4 regions of the Variovorax sp. LjRoot175 genome follow, and region 1 is predicted to be linked to each of the others. Evidence: predicted binding sites of a transcription regulator. Region 1 holds the regulator's gene; each other region holds the start of a gene.
The links. Region 1 encodes sigma-54, which starts transcription at its own class of promoters, with help from an activator protein. Its sites were predicted from a motif close to TGGCANGNAANCTGCTTT; they were not measured.
Positions count from the first base shown of each region.

Region 2: a site for sigma-54 is predicted at 1,921-1,938, ahead of ACSQ89_RS10610 (circularly permuted type 2 ATP-grasp protein). Genes of this name have one in related genera too.
Region 3: a site for sigma-54 is predicted at 3,232-3,249, ahead of ACSQ89_RS09935 (CmpA/NrtA family ABC transporter substrate-binding protein). Genes of this name have one in related genera too.
Region 4: a site for sigma-54 is predicted at 3,236-3,253, ahead of glnA (type I glutamate--ammonia ligase). Genes of this name have one in related genera too.

Region 1 is NZ_CAXURY020000001.1:5,507,341-5,512,787, forward strand. Features, by position in the region: gene ACSQ89_RS27320 (phospholipase D family protein) at 1-1,249, opposite strand, end outside; gene ACSQ89_RS27325 (RNA polymerase factor sigma-54) at 1,252-2,832, opposite strand; gene lptB (LPS export ABC transporter ATP-binding protein) at 2,847-3,623, opposite strand; gene lptA (lipopolysaccharide transport periplasmic protein LptA) at 3,620-4,312, opposite strand; gene ACSQ89_RS27340 (thiol:disulfide interchange protein DsbA/DsbL) at 4,439-5,083, opposite strand; gene ACSQ89_RS27345 (SPOR domain-containing protein) at 5,168-5,447, opposite strand, start outside.
Region 2 is NZ_CAXURY020000001.1:2,099,824-2,105,270, reverse strand. Features, by position in the region: gene ACSQ89_RS10615 (alpha-E domain-containing protein) at 1-366, opposite strand, end outside; gene ACSQ89_RS10610 (circularly permuted type 2 ATP-grasp protein) at 385-1,893, opposite strand; gene ACSQ89_RS10605 (DUF2126 domain-containing protein) at 2,527-5,447, shown strand, end outside.
Region 3 is NZ_CAXURY020000001.1:1,962,635-1,968,081, reverse strand. Features, by position in the region: gene ACSQ89_RS09950 (alpha/beta hydrolase) at 1-729, shown strand, start outside; gene tsaD (tRNA (adenosine(37)-N6)-threonylcarbamoyltransferase complex transferase subunit TsaD) at 674-1,726, opposite strand; gene ACSQ89_RS09940 (nitrate- and nitrite sensing domain-containing protein) at 1,812-3,113, shown strand; gene ACSQ89_RS09935 (CmpA/NrtA family ABC transporter substrate-binding protein) at 3,432-4,676, shown strand; gene ntrB (nitrate ABC transporter permease) at 4,687-5,447, shown strand, end outside.
Region 4 is NZ_CAXURY020000001.1:3,967,156-3,972,602, reverse strand. Features, by position in the region: gene ACSQ89_RS19725 (polysaccharide deacetylase family protein) at 1-454, shown strand, start outside; gene ACSQ89_RS19720 (sterol desaturase family protein) at 471-1,442, shown strand; gene ACSQ89_RS19715 (EI24 domain-containing protein) at 1,479-2,351, shown strand; gene ACSQ89_RS19710 (molybdopterin-binding protein) at 2,336-3,151, shown strand; gene glnA (type I glutamate--ammonia ligase) at 3,299-4,714, shown strand; gene ACSQ89_RS19700 (hypothetical protein) at 4,846-5,349, shown strand; gene glnL (nitrogen regulation protein NR(II)) at 5,349-5,447, shown strand, end outside.

The sequences.
Region 1 (5,447 bases):
GCACGCTGCGCCGCGTGCGCACCGAGCTCAGCTCGTGGATCTCGGCGCCGAGCCGCAGCATGTCGGCCCGGTAGCGGCGGTAGCCGGTGTGGACCACGGGCTCGTCGGTGGCGGCCAGCGAGTTGGTGACCACGCTGATCTTCATGCCGCGCCGGCGGATCTCGCGCAGCACCTCCAGCCCCTCCTTGCCGGGGATCAGGTAGGGCGACACCAGCGTCACGTCGGAACGCCCGCGCCGCATCTGCTCGACCACGTTGTAGCGCACGCTGTCGACGTCGAGCAGCGGCACGCCGCCGTAAGTGACCTGTTTGCCGATCACGCGCTCGGGCGAATCGGCATACGCCTCGGCGGTGGTCCAGATGAGGTCGAGCTTGCCGGCGTTGAGGTTCTCGACGATCGGGCTGTAGCCCAGCAGGTCATTGGGCGCCGGCGGACGTGGTGCCGGGGTGGTGGCCGGGGCAGTCAGCTCCTCGAAGCGCCGCTGCCGTTCCTCCCGCGCGAGCGTGGGCGCGACCACGGTTTCGATCGGCCGCACGTGCTCGCTGTTCCAGTACAGGTCGAACAGGCTGGAAAGGCGCGGGATCAGGGCGCCGGCGACGAAGGTGTCGAGGTCGATGAAGTTCGCGCCGGCCGTCTGCGTGAAGTACGGGTTGCCGATGTTGCGCCCGCCGGCCACCGCCATCGCGCCGTCGGCGATGAAGAGCTTGTTGTGCATGCGCCGGTTGACGCGGCTGAAGTCGAAGAGCGAGGCCGAGAAGCGCCTGAGCATGCTGCCGCGCCCGGCCGGAAACGGGTTGAAGAGCCGCAGCTCGAGGTTGGGTGTGGCGGCCAGCGCGAGCAGCAGCTCGTCCTCGCCCGCGGTGTAGAGATCGTCCATCAGGAGCCGCACGCGCACGCCGCGCTGGGCCGCGTCGCGCAGTGTGCGCAGCAGGTAGCGGCCGGTCTCGTCGTTGTCGATCTGGTAGTACTGGACGTCGAGCGTGCGCTCGGCGCGGCGCGCGAGCTCGAGCCGCGTGTTGAGCGCGAAGTCGCCGCTGGGCATGAGCCGGAAGCCGCTCAAGTCCGCATCCGGCTGCGAGGCCTTGGCGATGCGGCCCAGCACGGTGCCGGTGGACAAGGGCATCGCCTTGGACGGCGTGCGCTCGAATTCGGCCGGCAGCATCGCGCAGCCGCTGGCGAGAAGAAGCACCGCCATCAAGACCAGGCCGAGGCGAATCCAGCTTGGGAGCGGACTCGGACGGCGACTCATCGCTAGAGTGCCTTGCGCAGGTTCGCAGGCGCGATGCGCAGTGCCTCGCGGTACTTGGCCACCGTGCGGCGCGCGCACTCGATGCCCTGCTCCTTGAGCATCTCGGACACCTGGCTGTCGGACAGCGGCTTCCTCACGTCCTCGGCGCTCACGAACTGCTTGATCAGCGCGCGCACCGCGGTGCTGGAGGCGTTGCCGCCGGTTTCGGTGCCGAGCGCCGAGCCGAAGAAGTACTTGAGCTCGACGGTGCCATAGGGCGTGGCCATGTACTTGGCGGTGGTCACGCGGCTGATGGTGGATTCGTGCAGGCCCAGCTCGTCGGCGATCTCGCGCAGCACCAGCGGCCGCATCGCGAGCTCGCCGTGCACGAAGTAGCTCTTCTGCCGCTCGACGATCGCGTTGGAGACCCTGAGGATGGTGTCGAAGCGCTGCTGGATGTTCTTGATGAACCAGCGCGCTTCCTGCAGCCGCTGCGACAGCGCCTGGCTGCCCTCGCCCTTGTGCTGCTTGAGCGCGCCGGCATAGATGTCGTGCACGCGCAGCCGCGGCATGACCTCGGGATTGAGCATGACGCGGAACTTCGCGTTGGTGCCGTGGCCGATGCGCGTGACGATCACGTCGGGCACGACGATGTTGCGCTCGACGTCGACGAAGCGGCGCCCCGGCTTGGGCTCGAGCCTGGCGATCAGCTGCAGTGCGGCGCGCACCTCGTCTTCGTTGCTGCGCGTGAGCGTGGCCAGGCGCTTGAAGTCGCGCCGCGCGAGCAGCTCCATCGGCTGCTTGCAGATCGCGATGGCGGTCTTGCGCACCTGGGCCTCCTCCTCGCTCTCCTTGGCGCTCGCCAGCTGGCGCAGCTGGATGGTCAGGCATTCGCCGAGGCTGCGGGCGCCGACGCCGGCCGGCTCCAAACTCTGCAGCAGGCCCAGCGCGACCTGGAAGTGATGCACCAGTTCGTCGAACTGGTCGTTGTCGTCGCCCGCGAGGCCCGAGGCCAGCGCCGGCAGCGAATCCTCGAGGTAGCCGTCGTCGTTGAGCGATTCGATCAGGAAGCGCAGCGCGGCGCAGTCGTTCTCGTCCAGGCGCAGCGACAGCGCCTGCCGGTGCAAGAAGGACTGCAGCGATTCCTGGCTGCGCGCGAGCTCGGTCGCATCGGTGCGCTCGTCGTCGCCGAGGTTGTTGGCGCGCGCGGGCGCATCGCCGCCCCATTCGCTGTCGTCGGGCGCGAGGTCGACCGTACCGTCGCCCTCCCAGTCGGGTTCGCTGTCGGCGGGCGCAGCCGCTTCGGCATCGCCGTTGGCGGCGACCGCCACCTCGGCCGGCGCCGCGGCCGGGCCGGGGACGAAGTCAGCCTCGCCCTCGGCCTGGCGGTCTTCGTCGCGCACCGGCGCATCGGCCGCCTCGAGACCGAACTCCTCGCGCGGCGCCTCTTCGGCCGTGCGTTCGAGGAACGGGTTCTCGTCGAGCATCTGCTCCACTTCCTGGCTCAATTCGAGCGTGGAGAGCTGCAGCAGCCGGATCGACTGCTGGAGCTGCGGCGTGAGCGCCAGGTGCTGGGAAACGCGAAGCGAGAGCCCTTGCTTCATCGAAGTACGGTCCCCTACATCCGGAAATGCTCGCCCAGGTACACGCGTCGTACCTCGGCGTTGTCGACGATCTCCGAAGGCGTGCCTTGTGCCAGCACATGCCCGTCGCTGATGATGAAGGCGTGATCGCAGATGCCCAGCGTCTCGCGCACGTTGTGGTCGGTGATGAGCACGCCGATGCCGCGTTCCTTCAGGAAACTGATGATCCGCTGGATCTCGATCACCGCGATCGGATCGATGCCGGCGAAGGGCTCGTCCAGCAGGATGAAGCGCGGCTGCGTGGCCAGCGCCCGCGCGATCTCGACGCGGCGGCGCTCGCCGCCCGACAGCGCCAGCGCGGGCGAATCGCGCAGATGGTCGACGCGCAGGTCGTGCAGCAGTTCGCCGAGGCGTTCCTCGATGCGCTGCTTCGACAGCGGCACCGGCCGGCCCGCGTCGTCGAGTTCGCGCTGCAGCTCGAGCACGGCGCGCACGTTCTCCTCGACCGTGAGCTTGCGGAAGATCGAAGCTTCCTGCGGCAGGTAGCTCAAGCCCATGCGGGCGCGGCGGTGGATCGGCATGTGCGCGATCGGTTCGCCGTCGATGCTGATTTCGCCCGCATCCGCCCGCACCAGCCCGACGATCATGTAGAAGGAGGTGGTCTTGCCCGCGCCGTTGGGCCCCAGCAGGCCGACCACCTCGCCCTTTTGCACGCCGAGCGAGACGTCCTTGACGACCTTGCGGCTGCCGTAGCTCTTCTGCAGGCCGCGCGCCTCGAGGCGGCTGCCCAGGACTTCGTTGCCGCCGCTCACTTGCGCTGCTCTCCGCCGAGCGTGGTGGTCGAGCGCAGGCCCGTTCCGGACGCCGGCGCGGAGGCGGCCGGCGCCGCCGGCCTGGCGGACCCGGCAGCGGGCGCGGAGGCGGCCGCCTTGGGCGTGAGGATGGCCTTGACGCGGCCGCCGGGCTGGGTCGCCACGCCCGCATTGGGCGGCAGCGGCGAGCCGTTGACGGTGAAGGTGTCGTTGCTCTGGTCGTAGACGATCAAGGGTCCGCTGCTTTCGTCGTTGGGTGTCGCGCCGACCAGGCGACGCATCACCGCACGGCGGATGAACTTCACGTTGTCGGCGCGGCTGTCGTACTCGATGACTTCCGACTCGCCCTCGATCCACTCGTCGGGGCCGGCGTCGCGCTTCTGCTTGAAATAGGCCAGCTTGCCGGGCGCGGCCGTGACGATGCCGTACTGGTAGCCCTCGGGATCCTGCCGCACGTCGATGCGGATGCCGCGGATGATGATGGTGCCCTTGGTCACCACCACGTTGCCGGTGAAGACGCTGGTCTGCTTGAGGTCGTCGTAGCGCATGGCGTCGGCCTCGATGTTCATCGGCTTGGTGCGGTCCGCCTTCTCGGCCTGCGCCGCCGACACGAAGCCGGCCACGCCCAAGGCGAATACGAAAGCGCGACAAAGGTGGCGAGAAACGGAGGAGGAATGTAACGATGTCATAAAAGGCACGAAACTTGCTGGGCGATTGTATGCGGCCTCATGGATCCGGTTTCCGCCGGCGGATGAAAAAGCCCGCCGAAGCGGGCTTCCTGCTGGTTGCCGCGACGAGCGGCGGGAGGCGCTTTTTTACGCGCTCTTGCGCGCTTCGCCGACCAGGAAGTCAGTGACCTGCAGCGCGCGGTCCATGCTGCGCGCGAGTTCGCCGTCCGTATACCACCTGCCCGCGATGCCCATCGCGGGCACGCCGGCCACTTGGTAAGCATCCTGCAGCTGCTTGGCGCGCTGGATCTTGCTCGCCACGCTGAAGGACTTGAAGTTCTCGGTGAACTTGGCCTTGTCGAGGCCGTTGGCCGCGGCCCAGTCGATGATCTGCTGCTCGCCCGAGAGGTTCTGGCGCTGCTGATGGATCGCGGCGAACACCTTGCGCTGGTATTCGTCGACCTTGCCCATCGCTTCCAGCGCGTAGTAGAGCCGCTGCTGCGGCTGGAAGCTGGGCTGGAAGGCGACCGGCACGCGCTTGAAAGACACGTGGGCGGGCAGCTTCTTGATCCAGGTCTCGAGCGTCGGCTCGAAGGCGTTGCAATGCGGGCAGCTGTACCAGAAGAACTCGATCACCTCGATCTTGCCGGCCGGCGCGTCGACCGGCACGCGCTTGTCGAGCACGGCGTAGTCGGTGCCCGCCTTGGGCGCGAGCGCCTGGGCGTGCGAAGGTGAGGCGAGGGGAAGAAGCCCCAGCGAAGTGGCGGCCAGCGAAAAGTCACGACGTTTCATATTAAGAAGTTCTCCTGTGCGGCTGACAGAGCCCGCGGCTGGCCCGGAGTTCCCGGACCGGCGAGCTTGAGTATGGATGAAGGCTCAGCGCTGGACGCGCACCAATGCAGATTCGAGGCCACCGCCGTCGAGCCGCTCCTTGAGCCGGTCCGCATCTTCCTTCTTGTTGAAAGGCCCCGCGCGCACGCGGTAGACGGTGCGGCCGGCCTGCTCGCGCTCGGTGATGCGCGCTTCCACGCCCATCAGCGAAAGCTTGGCGCGCTGCGCCTCGGCGTCCTCGGGGGTGCGGAAGGCGCCGGCCTGGACGAAATACATGAAAGGATCGGTGCTGGCGCTGGGCGCCGCGGCGGCGGTGGTGGCGCCG
Region 2 (5,447 bases), 3.4 Mb from region 1:
CAGCATGCGGTTGACCTCGAGCCAGGTCGTGTTCTGCGTCTCCCAGGCTTCGGTGGTGAGCGCGCCGCGCACGGCCCGCGCGTTCTCGCGCGCGGCTCGGAGGCACGAAAGGATCGACGAGGGATTGGACTCGTCCTTGACCATGAACTCCATCACCTCGTCGGGCACGATGTGCTCGTGCTTTTCGTTGAACAGGGGCAGCAGCTCGCTGATGGAGAGCAGGCCCTGCCAGCCGTACTTGGCAACCTCGGCCGATTGCGGCAAGAGCGAGGTCTGGTAGTTGACGTCGAGCATGCGCGCGGTGTTTTCGGCCCGCTCGGTGTAGCGCGACATCCAGTAGAGGTGATCGGCGGTGCGTGACAACATGCTGTGGTGCTCCCCTGATCAACCCACTTGGGTTTGCGATTGCGATTGCGACTGCGATTCCGAGCGCGGCTTGGTGCGACGGTCCCCTTCGAGAATCCAGGTGTCCTTGGTGCCGCCTCCCTGCGACGAATTGACGACCAGCGAGCCCTCCTTGAGCGCGACGCGCGTGAGGCCGCCGGGCACCATCTGCACTTCCTTGCCCGAGAGCACGAAGGGGCGCAGGTCGATGTGGCGCGGCGCGATGCCGGCCTCCACGAAGGTGGGCGAGGTCGACAGGCTCAAGGTGGGCTGCGCGATGTAGCCGTCGGGCTTGGCGAGCACGGCTTTCTTGAAGTCCTCGATCTCGGCATGCGTCGCCGCCGGGCCGATCAGCATGCCGTAGCCGCCGGCGCCGTGCACTTCCTTGACCACCAGGTCCTTCATGTTGGCCAGCGTGTAGTCGAGTTCCTCCTTGTTGCGGCACATGTAGGTGGGCACGTTCTTGAGGATCGGCTTCTCGCCGAGGTAGAACTCGATCATCTTCGGCACGTAGGGGTAGATCGACTTGTCGTCCGCCACGCCGGTGCCGACCGCATTGCAGATCACGACGTTGCCCTCGCGGTAGGCGCGCATGAGGCCGGCGCAACCGAGCGTCGACGTGGGGCGGAACACCTCGGGGTCGAGGAAGTCGTCGTCGACGCGGCGGTAGATCACGTCGACGCGCCGCGGGCCGCGCGTGGTGCGCATGTAGACGAAGTCGTCCTTGACGAAGAGGTCCTGCCCTTCGACCAGCTCCACGCCCATCTGCTGCGCGAGGAAGGCATGCTCGAAGTAGGCGCTGTTGTACATGCCGGGTGTGAGCACCACCACGGTGGGCTCGGCGGTCGCGGGCGGCGCGGAGGCGCGCAGGGTTTCGAGCAGCAGGTCGGGATAGTGCGCCACCGGCGCGACGCGGTTCTGGCTGAACAGCTCGGGGAAGAGCCGCATCATCATCTTGCGGTTCTCCAGCATGTAGCTCACGCCGCTGGGAACCCGCAGGTTGTCTTCGAGCACGTAGTACTCGCCGTTGCCGGCCGCGTCCGGCGCGCGCACGATGTCGATGCCGGAGATGTGCGAGTAGATGTCGTTGGGCACCTTCACGCCCACCATCTCGGGGCGGTACTGCGCGTTGTTGAAGATCTGCTCTGAGGGGACCACGCCGGCCTTGACGATCTCCTGCCCGTGGTAGACGTCGTGGATGAAGCGGTTGAGCGCGGTCACGCGCTGCACCAGCCCCTTCTCCATGCTTTCCCACTCGTGCGCGGGAATGATGCGCGGCAGCAGGTCGAAGGGGATCAGGCGCTCGGTGCCCGAACCGTCCTCGTCCTTCGCGCCGTACACGGCAAAGGTGATGCCGACCCGGCGGAAGATCATTTCCGCCTCCTCGCGCCGCGATCGCATCACCTCGCCGGGCTGCTTCGCGAGCCATTGGTCGTAGCGCTTGTAGTGGTTTCGGACCGCTGCGCCATGGTAGGGCAGCTGCTCGTACATCTCGTCGAATTTGTGCATGGGACGACCAATCTCCTTGGGCGTAGCTTAGCAAGTTCAGGGCCAGTGCTTCTAGGGAACAACGTGGTGCCAGTAGCGTTTCGCGGTCCGGCGCTGGCATTCGCGGGGGCACGCGCGGCATGCCGCGGTCGTTACCGCCGGCCCCAGCGCGCCGATTCGAGGTCGAAGAGAAGCGCACAGCGCCATCGCCGCGCTGCGGCATCTGCGAAACGATGCCCACCACCTGCAGGTCGCGCCCCTCGAGCGCGGGCGCCAGCGCATCACCCGCATAGGCGGTCGCGCGCCAGCCCGCGAGGCCGGCGCCGGCCATCGCGCCGAGCAGCAGCATGGCCAGGGCCGAGCGTCGCAATCCCCGCAGCAACAGCCCGCCGGCGACCGCGGCCAACAGCACCCCGGCGTAAACACCACCATGTCACAGCGCCGCCTGCTGCAACTGCAGCGCAGCGCCCAGCACCGAGCCGGCCATGGCGGCAAAGAAAGCCAGGCCGCGCGGCTCCCCGCCCGGCGTCACGCAACGATCCCTGATGACATGCTGCAATCGCTCCCTTACACGCTCTCTGTGGCGCGCTAATTGCTAACCGTGTGGGCTAGTATGCGTCTCACTCCGAGGCAACCTCGACGTTCCGAGAAAAAATGTCCATCCACGCCGCTCTCCACCACGTCACCCACTACAAGTACGACCGCCCGGTGCAATTGGGACCGCAGGTGATCCGCCTGCGCCCCGCGCCGCATTGCCGCAGCAACGTGATCTCGTATTCGTTGCGCGTCGAGCCCGAGCAGCACTTCATCAACTGGCAGCAGGACCCGTTCGCGAACTACCAGGCGCGGCTGGTGTTCCCCGAGAAGACGCGCGGGTTCAAGGTCACGGTCGACCTCGTGGTCGAGATGGCGGTCTACAACCCCTTCGACTTCTTCCTCGAGCCGCAGGCCGAGAACTTCCCTTTCAAGTACACCGAATCGCAGGCGCAGGAACTCGCGCCCTACCTCGTGGCCGACCCTGCCACGCCGCTGGTCGCGGCCTACCTCGAGAAGATCGACCGCAAGACGAAGCGCACCATCGACTTCCTCGTCGGCCTCAACCAGCAGGTGCAGAAGGACGTCGGCTACCTGATCCGCATGGAGCCCGGCGTGCAGACGCCCGAGCAGACGCTGGCCAATGCCTCCGGTTCCTGCCGCGATTCGGGCTGGCTGCTGGTGCAGCTGTTGCGCCATTGCGGCCTGGCGGCGCGCTTCGTTTCGGGCTACCTGATCCAGCTCACGCCCGACGTGAAGGCGCTCGACGGCCCCAGCGGCACCACGGTCGACTTCACCGACCTGCACGCCTGGTGCGAGGTCTATCTGCCCGGCGCCGGCTGGATCGGGCTCGACGCCACCTCGGGCCTGATGGCCGGCGAAGGCCACATCCCGCTGGCCTGCACGCCCACACCTTCGAGTGCGGCGCCGATCGAAGGCGCGGTCGACGAGGCCGAGGTCGAATTCGCCCACGAGATGAAGGTCACGCGCATCCACGAATCGCCGCGCGTGACCAAGCCCTATACCGACGATCAATGGGCCGAGGTGCTGGCGCTCGGCGAGGCAGTCGACGCGCGCCTGAATGCTGGCGACGTGCGCCTCACGATGGGCGGCGAGCCGACCTACGTCGCCACCAGCGACCGCGACGCGCCCGAATGGAACACCGATGCGCTCGGCCCGACCAAGCGCGGCTACGCGACCGAGCTCGTGCACAAGCTGCGCGCCGAATACGGCCAGGGCGGCTTCCTTCATTTCGGCCAGGGCAAGTGGTACCCGGGCGAACAGCTGCCGCGCTGGGCGCTGTCGATCTTCTGGCGCGCCGACGGCCAGCCGCTGTGGCACAAGCCCGAGCTCTTCGCCGACGAACGCACGCCCACCCACTACACGAGCGAAGACGCGCGCCGCTTCACCAGCGCGCTCGCGCACAAGCTCGGCCTCACCGACCGCTTCGTGCAGCCAGGCTACGAAGACGTCTACTACTACCTCTGGCGCGAGCGCCGGCTGCCGGTGAACGTCGACCCCTTCGATTCGAAGCTCGACGACGAGCTGGAACGCGTGCGCCTGCGCCGCGTGTTCACGCAGAAGCTTGATGCGGTGATCGGCTACATGCTGCCGATCGAGGCCGCGAACGCCGACACCGATGCGCCGGCGCTCGCCGGACCGGGCTGGAAGACCGGCCCCTGGTTCCTGCGCGACGACCGCATGTACCTGGTCCCCGGCGATTCGCCGATGGGCTACCGCCTGCCACTCGATTCGCAACCCTGGGTCAGCAAGGGCGACTATCCCTACCTGGTGGAGCGCGACCCCACCGCGCCGCGCGCGCCGCTGCCCGCCTCCACCCTTTTCCGTGCGCGCTATGAAGGCGGGCTCGCCGGCGCGCCGGTCGATCTGGGCGCCGTGCCCTACGACTTCGGCGTACCGCAGCAGGCGCCGTCCGCGCTGCGCTTCCAGGCCGCGCACGGCAACCCGGCGGCGGCACGCGCTGCCGCGGCCTCCTCCGATCCGACCGCGACCCGCGAGCCGCGGCGCGGCGAATCGGCCCACTGGATCACGCGCAGCGCGCTGTGCGTGGAGGTGCGCGACCCGCGCCGCGCCAACGGGCCGGCGGCCGAGAAGGTGGGGAGCGCCTCGGGCGTGCTCTACGTTTTCATGCCGCCGCTGGCGCGGCTGGAGGATTACCTCGATCTCGTCGCCGCGGTCGAAGCCACGGCCGAGCAGCTGGGCGTGCAGATCGTGATCGAAGGCTACCCGCCGCCGCGCGATCCGCGCCTCAAGATGCTGCAGGTCACGCCCGACCCCGGCGTGATCGAGGTCAACATCCATCCCGCGCACAACTGGCGCGAGCTGGTCGATCACACCGAGTTCCTCTACAACGCGGCCTTCGAGACGCGCCTGTCGGCCGAGAAGTTCATGACCGACGGCCGCCACACCGGCACCGGCGGCGGCAACCACTTCGTGCTGGGCGGCGCCACGCCGGCCGACAGCCCCTTCCTGCGCCGGCCCGAGCTGCTCGCGAGCCTCTTGCTCTACTGGCACAACCACCCGTCGCTGAGCTATCTGTTCTCGGGCATGTTCATCGGCCCGACCAGCCAGGCGCCGCGCGTCGACGAGGCGCGCAACGACCAGCTCTACGAGCTCGAGATCGCGCTCAGGGAAATCGCGCGCAACCGCGAGATCCACGGCCAGAACATGCCGGCCTGGATGGTGGATCGCACGCTGCGCAACATCCTGGTCGACGTCACCGGCAACACGCATCGCAGCGAGTTCTGCATCGACAAGCTCTACTCGCCCGACTCCGCCACCGGCCGCCTCGGCCTGCTGGAGCTGCGCGCCTTCGAGATGCCACCGCACGCGCGCATGAGCATCGCGCAGCAGCTGCTCCTGCGCGCCTTCATCGCCCGCTTCTGGGACGAGCCCTACAAGGCACCCGCCACGCGCTGGGGCACCGAACTGCACGACCGCTTTCTCTTGCCGACCTTCGTCAAGATGGATTTCGAGGACGTCATCAGCGAGATGCGGCAGGCCGGCTTCGCCTTCGATCC
Region 3 (5,447 bases), 3.5 Mb from region 1:
AAACTTGCTCACGACGATTCACGGTCGGACACCTTGCTGGTGTTCCTGCCGGGCGCGTTCCTGAAGCCTGAAGAGTTCGAGCGCGAAGGCTTCATCAGCGCGGTCAGGGAGCGGGATCTGGCGGCCGACGCCCTGCTCGTCGACGCCGACGTGTCGTACTACTACGACCAGACCTTCATCGAGCGGCTGCATCACGACATCCTCCGGCCGCAGCGTGCGACGGGTTACAAGTCGATCTGGCTGGTGGGCATCTCGATCGGCGGTTTCGGCGCCCTGATCCACGAACTGGCCAAGCCCGGCGCCGTCGACGGAATCGTGGCGCTGGCGCCCTACCTCGGACGGCGGCCGGTCGGCGCCGAGATCCACAAGGCCGGCGGCCTGCGCGCCTGGAAGGCGCCCGAAGGCCCGCCGCCGGACCAGGAGGTCGATCGCAAGCTCTGGCCCTGGCTTCAGCAGTACGCGGCCTCCAAGCCCGCCAAGGGCCTGCCGCCGCTGTACCTGGGTTTCGGCCTCGCCGACCGCTTCGCCGCCAATCACCGCCTGCTGGCGGAGGCCTTGCCTGCCGGGCGCGTGTTCACCACCGAAGGCGGCCACGACTGGCCGCAGTGGTCGCAACTCTGGCGCAAGGTGCTCGAGGTGCTGCCGCTGCCCTCGCACGGCAAGAAAGGCGCGACTACCCGAACTCCGGCTCCGGCGCGCAGAGCGAAGCCAGTGGCCATCGCGGCTTGACGTCGAAGGCATAGCGCTCGCTCGCCTGCCCCAGGCCGGCCTGCAGGCGCATCGCGGCGGCCATCGCGATCATGGCGCCGTTGTCGGTGCACAGGTGCAGCTCGGGGTAGTGCACGCGCACGCCGCGGTTCGCGCATGCCGCATTGAGCTGTTCGCGCAAAGCCCGGTTGGCACCCACGCCCCCGGCCACCACCAGCCGGTCCAGCCCGGTCTGTTCGATGGCGGCCAGTGATTTCTTCAGCAGCACGTCGACGATCGCGGCCTGGGTCGAGGCGGCCAGATCGGCCTTGCGCGCTTCGAGCTCGCCGCCGAGTTTCCTGGCCTGCGTCAGCACCGCCGTCTTCAAGCCGGCAAAGGAGAAGTCGAGGTCGCCGCTGTGCAGCAGGGGCCGCGGCAGCTTGAAGGCCGCGGCGTCGCCCTCCTCCGCCAGCTTGGCGAGCCAGGGGCCGCCGGGATAGGGCAGGCCCATCAGCTTGGCGCTCTTGTCGAAGGCTTCGCCTGCTGCGTCGTCGATGGTCTCGCCGAGCAGCTCGTAGCGCCCCACGCCGTCGACCCGCATCAGTTGCGTGTGACCGCCCGAGACCAGCAGCGCGACGAAGGGGAACTCGGGCGGATCGGCACTGAGAAAGGGCGACAGCAGGTGGCCTTCCAGGTGATGCACGCCCAGCACCGGCTTGCCAAGCGCCGCGCCCAGTGCACAGGCCACGCCGGCGCCCACCAGCAGCGCGCCGGCCAGCCCCGGCCCGCGCGTGTAGGCGACGACGTCGATCTCGGCCAGGGAGCGGGCGGCCTCGGACAACACCGTCTGCGCCAGGGGCAGCACGCGCCGGATGTGGTCGCGGCTGGCCAGCTCGGGCACCACGCCGCCATAGGCCTGGTGCATCGCGATCTGGCTGTGGAGCGCGTGCGCGGCCAGGCGCGGCAAGCCGCTCGCGCCGGATTCGACCAGGGCCACGCCGGTCTCGTCGCAGGACGATTCGATTCCCAATACAAACATGCGACGAGTGTAGGGTGCGCACGATGTCGGGGCACGGATGTTGCTGCATGTCCTTAGGATGGCTCTTCAGCCATGCCGCCCCACGATGAAATCCGGACTGAGCTTTCTGATGGCCGCCCTGCGTTGCGAAATCGACGCGCTGGAGCAGCTCGCCCGCACCAGCGCGCTGGTCGGCACGATCGGCCGCCTGGTCCATGCGCTGCAGCGCGAACGCGGCATCTCGAACGTGCTGCTGGCGTCGCGTGGCCACCGTTTCGTCTCGCAGCGCAGCGAGCAGATCGCCGAATGCCTGCGCGTGGAAGAGGCGGTGCGCGCTTCGTTCGATCAGCTCGAGGCCGACGCGGGCCGCATCGGCAACGGTGCGCGCCTGTTCAGCCGCATCGCCTGGGTGCTGCCGGGCCTCGAGGGCCTGCCCGAACTGCGCCGTCGCGTCGGCGCCTTGGAGCTCAGCCCGGCTGAGGCGACGGCCGCCTTCGTCAAGCTGATCGCAGGGCTGCTCGCAGTCGTGTTCGAGGCCGCGGACGGCGCCACCGACCCGGAAATCTCTCGCCAGCTGGTGGCCATGTTCAATTTCATGCAGGGCAAGGAGTTCGCCGGCCAGGAGCGCGCCTGCGGCGCCGCGGCCTTCGCCTCGGGCCACAACGACAGCGCGCGCCAGCAGCAATGGCTGCATCTGATCGAATCGCAGGAGCGCTGCTTCCAGGTCTTCGCCGAGTTCTCGGGCGCGCGCATCGCCGAGCTCTGGCGCAGCAGTCAATCCCCCGCCCAATTGGCGGAGCAGGAACGGCTGCGCCGCATCGCCTGCGCGGCACCCGCCGGCGTGGCACTCGATACCGAACTGAGCCAGACCTGGTTCGACTGCTGCAGCCGGCGCATCGACGCCATGCAATCGATCGAAGAGCGCCTGGCCGCCGACCTGCGCCGGATCTGCGAACAGAAAACGAGCCAGGCCCGGGCCGAGCTGCAGGCCCATGACGCGCTGCTGGCCAAGCTGGCGCGCGAGGCGGGTACACCGGCGGCAGTCTTCTTCGACGAGCAGCCCGCTGCAGACGCGCCGGGCCACCCGCAAACCATGGGTTCAGCCACGCCCTACGGCCGGCAGCTCGAGCGATCGATTCTGGAGATGGTGCAGGAGCAGTCGCACCGGCTGCAGGCGATGAGCGACGAACTCGACACCGTGCGCGCGGCCCTGAACGAGCGCAAGCTGGTCGAACGCGCCAAGGGCCTGCTGATGGCACACCGCCGCCTCAGCGAGGAGGAGGCGCACAAGATGCTGCGCCAGACAGCCATGAGCCAGAACCGCAGGCTGGTCGACGTCGCCGAATCGGTGCTCTCGATGGCCGAATACCTGCCCGGCGAGCCGGCGTCCCGGGCGCCTCGCACCTGAATTGGTGCGCTGCACAACAACTGTGCTTCGACGCAGTTCAAGGGATTCGGCGCCTCTTGCCTCACGACGCGGACTTCGGAGGCTATCGATTTGATAGCAAACCACCCCTCTGAACTGCTGGCACGCAGTTTGCTTAACAAACCTGCATAGACCTGCAAGGGTCTTCAGGCAGGTGGCATCCAACGGCGGGTGCGACCCACCGAACCGGACAAAGGCGTCCCCATCCCGCAAGGGCTCGTTATCGAGCGGCCCGTGCGTGGTCGGGACGCCTTTTTTGTTTTGTGCTTTTTGTCTTTTCTTCATTCCGGAGCTCGCCCCATGACCGATTTGCTGAAACCGAAGTTGAATCGCCGCCGCGTGCTGCAAGCCGCCGCCATCGGCGCGGTCGGGCTCGACCCCGCCCTGCGCGCAGCCGTCTGGGCCCAAGGCTCGGACAAGCCAGAAAAGGAGGAAGTCAAGATCGGCTTCATCCCGCTGACCGACTGCGCCAGCGTCGTCATGGCCTCGGTGCTCGGCATCGACAAGAAGTACGGCGTGAAGATCGTGCCGAGCAAGGAAGCCAGCTGGGCCGGCGTGCGCGACAAGCTGGTCAATGGCGAGCTCGACTTCGCCCACGTGCTCTACGGCCTGATCTACGGCGTGCACCTCGGCACCGCCGGGCCGAAGAAGGACATGGCCATCCTGATGACCCTCAACAACAACGGCCAGGCGATCACGCTGTCGAAGAAACTGGCCGACAAGGGCGCGGTCGACGGCGCCTCGCTGGCCAAGGTGATGGCGAAGGAGAAAGGCGAATACACCTTCGCCCACACCTTCCCGACCGGCACCCACGCGATGTGGCTCTACTACTGGCTGGCCGCCAACGGCGTCAACCCGTTGAAGGATGCCAAGGTCATCACCGTGCCGCCGCCGCAGATGGTCGCCAACATGCGCGTGGGCAACATGGACGGCTACTGCGTCGGCGAGCCCTGGGGCCAGCGCGCGATCATGGACGGCATCGGCATCACGGCCGTCACCACGCAGGACATCTGGAAGGACCATCCCGAGAAGGTGCTCGGCACCACCGGCGACTTCGTCAAGAAATACCCCAACACGGCGCGCGCCGTGACGGCCGCGATTCTCGAAGCCGGGAAGTGGATCGACGCCGGCCTGCAGAACAAGAACAAGATGGCCGAAACCATCGCCGACAAGAGCTACGTCAACACCAGCGTGGACGCCATCAACCAGCGCATCCTGGGCCGCTACACCAACGGCCTGGGCAAGAACTGGGACGACCCGAACCACATGAAGTTCTACAACGACGGCGCGGCGACCTTCCCCTACCTGTCCGACGGCATGTGGTTCCTCACGCAGCACAAGCGCTGGGGCCTGCTGAAGGAGCATCCGGACTACCTCAAGGTGGCCACGGAGATCAACCGCATCGACATCTACAAGCAGGCTGCAGCCGCGACCAAGACCTCCGTTCCCAAGGACACGATGCGCAGCAGCAAGCTGATCGACGGCGTGGTGTGGGACGGCAAGGATCCGAAGAAGTACGCCGAGTCGTTCAAGGTCAATGCCTGAGGAGCCCGCCATGGTCAGTGCCGTCTTTCACTCCCCGCTCGAGGCTGCCCAGGGGCAGCTCGCCACGCCGGCAGCCGCCAGGAAGTCCGCGGCCGCCTCCGTCCCGCCTGCAGAGCCCGCGCAGGAAGAGACCACGCCCCGCGCCCCGCGCGACTTCAGCTGGATCTGGCTGCGCGTGCTGCCGCCGATCCTTGGCTTTGCGTTGCTGGTCCTGATCTGGGAACTCGTGGCGCTGAAAAGCACCACCGGCTTCCCGTCGCCGGCCGCCGTCTGGCAACAGGCGCTGACCGTGTTCAGCGATCCCTTCTACAGCAAGGGCCCCAACGACCAGGGCGTGGGCTGGAACGTGCTCTCGTCGCTCCAGCGCGTGGCGCTCGGCTTCGGGCTGGCCGCCGCGGTCGGCATCCCGGCCGGCTTCGCGATCGGTCGCTTCGAGTTCCTCTCGCGCATGTTCAATCCGCTGATCAGCCTGCTGCGACCGGTGTCGCCGCTGGCCTGGCTGCCGATCGGCCTCCTGGTCTTCAAGGGCGCCAACCCGGCCGCGATCTGGACCATCTTCATCTGCTCGATCTGGCCCATGATCATCAACACCGCGGTGGGCGTGCAGCGCGTGCCCAGCGACTACATGAATGTGGCGCGCGTGCTCAATCTTTCCGAGTGGAAGATCCTCACCAAGATCCTGTTCCCCGCCGTGCTGCCCTACATGCTGACCGGCGTGCGCCTCGCGGTCGGCACCGCCTGGCTGGTGATCGTGGCGGCCGAGATGCTGAC
Region 4 (5,447 bases), 1.5 Mb from region 1:
CGCACCCTCGGCCGGCGCCTTTGCCGGCCGGCAGTTCACCTGGGACGCGGAACAGTACTGCGCCAATATCACCAAGGCTTCCGAGCGCCTGCAGTACGTCACGGGCAAGAAGCCGCTGCCGCTGTTCCGCGCGCCGGGGGGCAAGACTTCGCCCAGGCTGCTGGCGGCCGCCAAGGCCTGCGGCTATGCGCACGTGGGCTGGGCGCCGTCAGGCTTGCTGGGCGACGAGCTGCCGAGCGAGAAGTTCAGCAACGAGAAGCTGCTGCAACAGGCCCTCGATCACATCCAGCCCGGCGACATCCTGATTGCGCACCTGGGCATCTGGTCGCGCAAGGACCCGTGGGCGCCGGCCGTGCTGGAGCCCTTGATCGTCGGCCTCAAGGCCAAGGGCTTCTGCTTCGAGACGCTGCGCCAGCATGCGGCGTATCGTGAATGGATCGCGTCTCATCCCTGAATCGCGCGGTGTTCCGATGGACTGGCTGACCGACCCCTTCTCCAACCTGCAGCAATGGCTTTTCGAGGCGGCCGTGCAGCCGCTGGTCTACGCCATCGGCCTCGGCGGCTGGGTCGAGGACGCCTTCGACGCCACCGGATGGCTGCTGGTCGGCCTGATCCAGATAGGGGTGCTGGTGGCCGTGTTCGGTCCGCTGCAGCGCTGGCGGCCGGCGGAGCCGGTGCTCGATCGGCCCGCCATCCGCACCGACATCCTCTACACGCTGATCCACCGGCTGGGGCTGTTCCGGCTGGCCATGTTCTTCGCGCTGGACCCGCTGTTCGACGAGATCCTCGGCACCGTGCGCGCGGCCGGCTGGGGCTCCTTCCACCTCGACCAGCTCTGGCCCGGTGTGACCGACATTCCCTGGGTCGCGTTTGCGATCTACCTGGTGGTGCTCGACCTGGTCGAGTACTTCATCCATCGCGGCCAGCACGGCTTCCAGTGGTGGTGGGCGCTGCATTCGCTGCACCATTCGCAGCGCCAGATGACGATGTGGAGCGACAACCGCAACCACCTGCTCGACGACGTGATCCACGACACGATCATCGTCGTCGTCGCCCAGCTGATCGGCGTGGCGCCGGGGCAGTTCATCGCGATCGTGGCCTTCACCCAGCTCAGCGAGAGCCTGCAGCATGCCAATCTGCGGCTCGGCTTCGGCGCGATCGGCGAACGGCTCTGGATCAGCCCGCGCTTCCACCGCGTGCACCACAGCATCGGGATCGGGCACGAGTCGCAGGGGCCTCGTACGCTCGGCGGCCACAACTTCGGCGTGCTGCTGCCGTGGTGGGACATGCTGTTTCGCACCGTCAATTTCGAGGAGCGCTACGACCCGACCGGCATCCGCGACCAGGTCGAGCCCGACGCCGGGGGCCGCGTACGCGACTACGGGCGCGGTTTCTGGGCGCAGCAGTGGCTGGGGCTCAGGCGTCTTGTCGGCCGCGGCTGATCTCGATTCCACGCGACAGGGTTATCCTCGGCGCCGATGCGTCTTCTTCTCGACTCCTTCTGGCGTTCCGTGGCCTATTGCATGCACCCGCGGGTGATCGTGCTCTCGCTGCTGCCGCTCGGACTCATGGTGCTGCTGGCGGCGCTGTTCGGCTATTTCTACTGGGACGCGACCGTGGCATGGACGCGCGAGGCGCTCGACGCCTGGCCGCTTCTGTCCAGCTTCTGGGGCTGGATCGGACGCCTGTTCTCCGGTGACGTCACGGCCGTGCTGGCGCCGATGGTGGTGGTGATCGCGGCCACGCCGCTGATCGTTGTGGTGTCGCTCCTGATCGTGGCCGGGTTCATGGCGCCGCCACTCACGCGGCTGGTGGCCGACCGCCGTTTCCCGTCGCTGGAGCAGAAGAGGGGCGCCTCCTTCTTCGGCAGCGTCGTCCGCTCGCTGGGCCTCACCGTGCTGGCGCTGCTCGCGCTCGTCGTCTCGATGCCGCTATGGCTCATTCCGCCGCTGGTGCTGATCCTGCCGCCGCTGATCTGGGGCTGGCTGACCTACCGCGTGATGAGCTTCGACGCCCTGGCCGAGCATGCGAGCCCGGAGGAGCGCGAGGCCTTGCTGCGCGCCCATCGGCTGCCGCTGCTCGGCGTCGGCGTGCTGTGCGGCTACCTGGGCGCCGCCCCCAGCATCGTCTGGGCGTCGGGGCTGCTGTTCGCTGCGGCTTTCTTCGTGCTGGTGCCGCTCGCGATCTGGATCTACACGCTGGTGTTCGCCTTCTCCGCGCTCTGGTTCGCGCACTACTGCCTGGATGCCCTGGCCCAATTGCGGGCGCAGCGCGCGGCGGCGGCCGTTTCACCTTCCGCGGCCGAGATGGCAGATGTCCATGCGGCCGCCACCCAATGGGGCGCACCATGAGCACACGTTCGTTCGGTCTTCTCGTCGTCGGCGACGAAATCCTGTCGGGCAAGCGTGCCGACAAGCACATGCCCAAGGTCATCGAGCTGCTCGCCGCGCGCGGCCTGCAGCTGGCCTGGGCCGAGTACGTCGGCGACGTGCCGGTGCGCATCACGGAAGCGCTCGCGCGCGCCTTCGCCTCGGGCGACGTCGTGTTCTCCACCGGCGGCATCGGCGCCACGCCCGACGATCACACGCGCCAGTGTGCGGCCGCGGCGCTGGGCGTGCCGCTGGGGCTGCATCCGGAAGCCGAGGTGCTGATCCGCGAACGCATGCAGGACACCGCGCGCGAGCAGGGCACGGTCTACGAGCCCGACCGTCCGGACAACGTGCACCGGCTCAACATGGGCGTGTTCCCGCTCGGCGCCAACATCATCCGCAACCCCTACAACAAGATTCCGGGCTTCAGCGTCGGCGACGTGCACTTCGTGCCGGGCTTCCCGGTCATGGCCTGGCCGATGATCGAATCGGTGCTCGACGAGCGCTATGCGCACCTGTTCGCGCACGGTCGGGCGATGGAGAAATCGGTCATCGTCTACGGCGCCATGGAGGCCGCGCTCACGCCGCTGATGGAAGCCGTCGAACTCGCGCATCCCGGCATCAAGGTCTTCAGCCTGCCGAGCGTGGACCATGCCGAGCACGGCCGCCACATCGAGCTCGGCGTCAAGGGGGATGCCGAGCGCATCGATGCCGCCTACGCACAGCTGCTCGAGGGCCTGCACGCCTTTGGCGTGCGTCTTGGACCCGAATTGGTGCGTTAATCTTGATTGCACCAGTTTGGTTACAACTTGCCTGCTTTTGGGGTTTCGGCGCAGTGCCGGGTACCCCTCTTCGGCAGTGACAATGGGCACAAAAACTGCATTCCCCGTCCCGCAATTCCAACCAACCATCCAAACCAGGAGAACCTGATGGCAAAGACCGTCGCCGATGTACTCAAACTCGTCAAGGAAAACGAGGTCAAGTTCGTCGACTTCCGCTTCACCGATACCCGCGGCAAAGAGCAGCACGTGACCGTGCCCGTGTCCGCATTCGACGAGGGCAAATTCACCGACGGCCATGCCTTCGACGGCTCGTCGATTGCCGGGTGGAAGGGCATCGAGGCTTCGGACATGCTGCTCATGCCCGACCCGAACACGGCCAATATCGATCCCTTCTTCGAAGAAACGACGCTGCTTTTGACCTGCGACGTGGTCGACCCGACCGACGGCAAGCCCTACGAGCGCGATCCGCGTTCGCTCGCCAAGCGTGCCGAGGCCTACATGAAGGCCTCGGGCCTGGGCGACACGGCTTACTTCGGACCGGAGCCGGAATTCTTCGTGTTCGACGGCGTGCGCTGGCAGAACGACATGTCGGGTTGCTTCGTCAAGATCGAATCCGAAGAGGCTTCCTGGAACAGCGCCAAGGAATTCGAGCACGGCAACACCGGCCACCGTCCGGCGGTCAAGGGCGGCTACTTCCCGGTTCCCCCGGTCGACAGCTTCCAGGACATGCGCTCCGAGATGTGCCTGGTGCTCGAGTCGCTGGGCATCCCGGTCGAAGTGCATCACCATGAAGTGGCGAACGCCGGCCAGATGGAACTCGGCACCAAGTTCAGCACGCTGATCCAGCGCGCCGACTGGGTCCAGCTGCAGAAGTACGTGATCCACAACGTGGCCCACGCCTACGGCAAGACCGCGACCTTCATGCCCAAGCCGATCGTCGGCGACAACGGCTCGGGCATGCACGTCCACCAGTCGGTCTGGAAGGACGGCAAGAACCTGTTTGCCGGCGACGGCTACGCCGGCCTGAGCGACTTCGCGCTGCACTACATCGGCGGCATCATCAAGCACGCCCGTGCGTTGAACGCCATCACCAACCCCGGCACCAACAGCTACAAGCGCCTGGTCCCCGGATTCGAAGCGCCGGTGAAGCTGGCCTACTCGGCCAAGAACCGCTCGGCCTCGATCCGCATCCCCTTCGTGGCCAACCCGAAGGGCCGCCGCGTCGAAGCGCGCTTCCCCGATCCGATGATGAACCCGTACCTCGGCTTCGCCGCGATGCTGATGGCCGGCCTGGACGGCGTGGAGAACAAGATCCATCCGGGCGAAGCCGCCAGCAAGGACCTCTACCACCTGCCGCCGGAAGAAGACGCGCTGATCCCGACCGTGTGCCACAGCCTCGACCAGGCGCTCGACTACCTCGACAAGGACCGTGCCTTCCTGACCAAGGGCGGCGTGTTCACCGATGCCTACATCGACGCCTACATCGACCTCAAGATGCAGGAAGTCACGCGTTTCCGCATGGCGACGCACCCTGTCGAATTCGACATGTACTACTCCCTGTAAGCCAGCTTTTCGGCTTTGGCGTTAAAAAGGGACGGCCTTGGGCCGTCCCTTTTCCTTTTGGGGCAAGCTTGCGCGGCCGAACTCCCGAATTGCAGGAAAATGCCGGTTTGCTGCGCACTACATTCACGACCATGAAGACTTCTTCCGTTTTCCTCCTGGCCGCCTTGGCGGCGGCCGGCGTGCACCTCCAGGCCCAGGCCCAGCAGGAGCGCGTCTGGCGCTGCGGCAACGAATACACCAACAACGCGACCCTCGCCCAGCAGCGCGGCTGCAAGGTGATGGAGGGCGGCAACGTCACCGTGGTCCAGGGCACCCGCCCGATCGCGGCGGCTGCGGCAGGCAGCACCGCCGCGCGTGCGCCGGCCGGCAGCCCGCGCGTCGACGGCGCTGACCAGCGCGCACGCGACGGCGAAGCCCGCTCGGTGCTCGAGTCCGAGCTCAAGAAAGCCGAAGAGCGCCAGGCCCAACTGCTCAAGGACTACAACAACGGCGAACCCGAGAAGCAGGGCAGCGAAGCCCGCAACTATCAGAAGTACCTCGACCGCGTGGCCGAGATGAAGGCCGAGATCGCGCGCAACGAAAGCGACATCGCGGGCATCCGCCGCGAAATCGGCCGCCTGCCGGCCAATCGTTGATGGCCTTTGGCAAATCCGCCGCTGCCGCCAAGCGTTTTCAGGCCTTCGACCTTCTTTCCACGCTGATCGCGGTGGTGCGCACCGACGGCGCGGTGCTG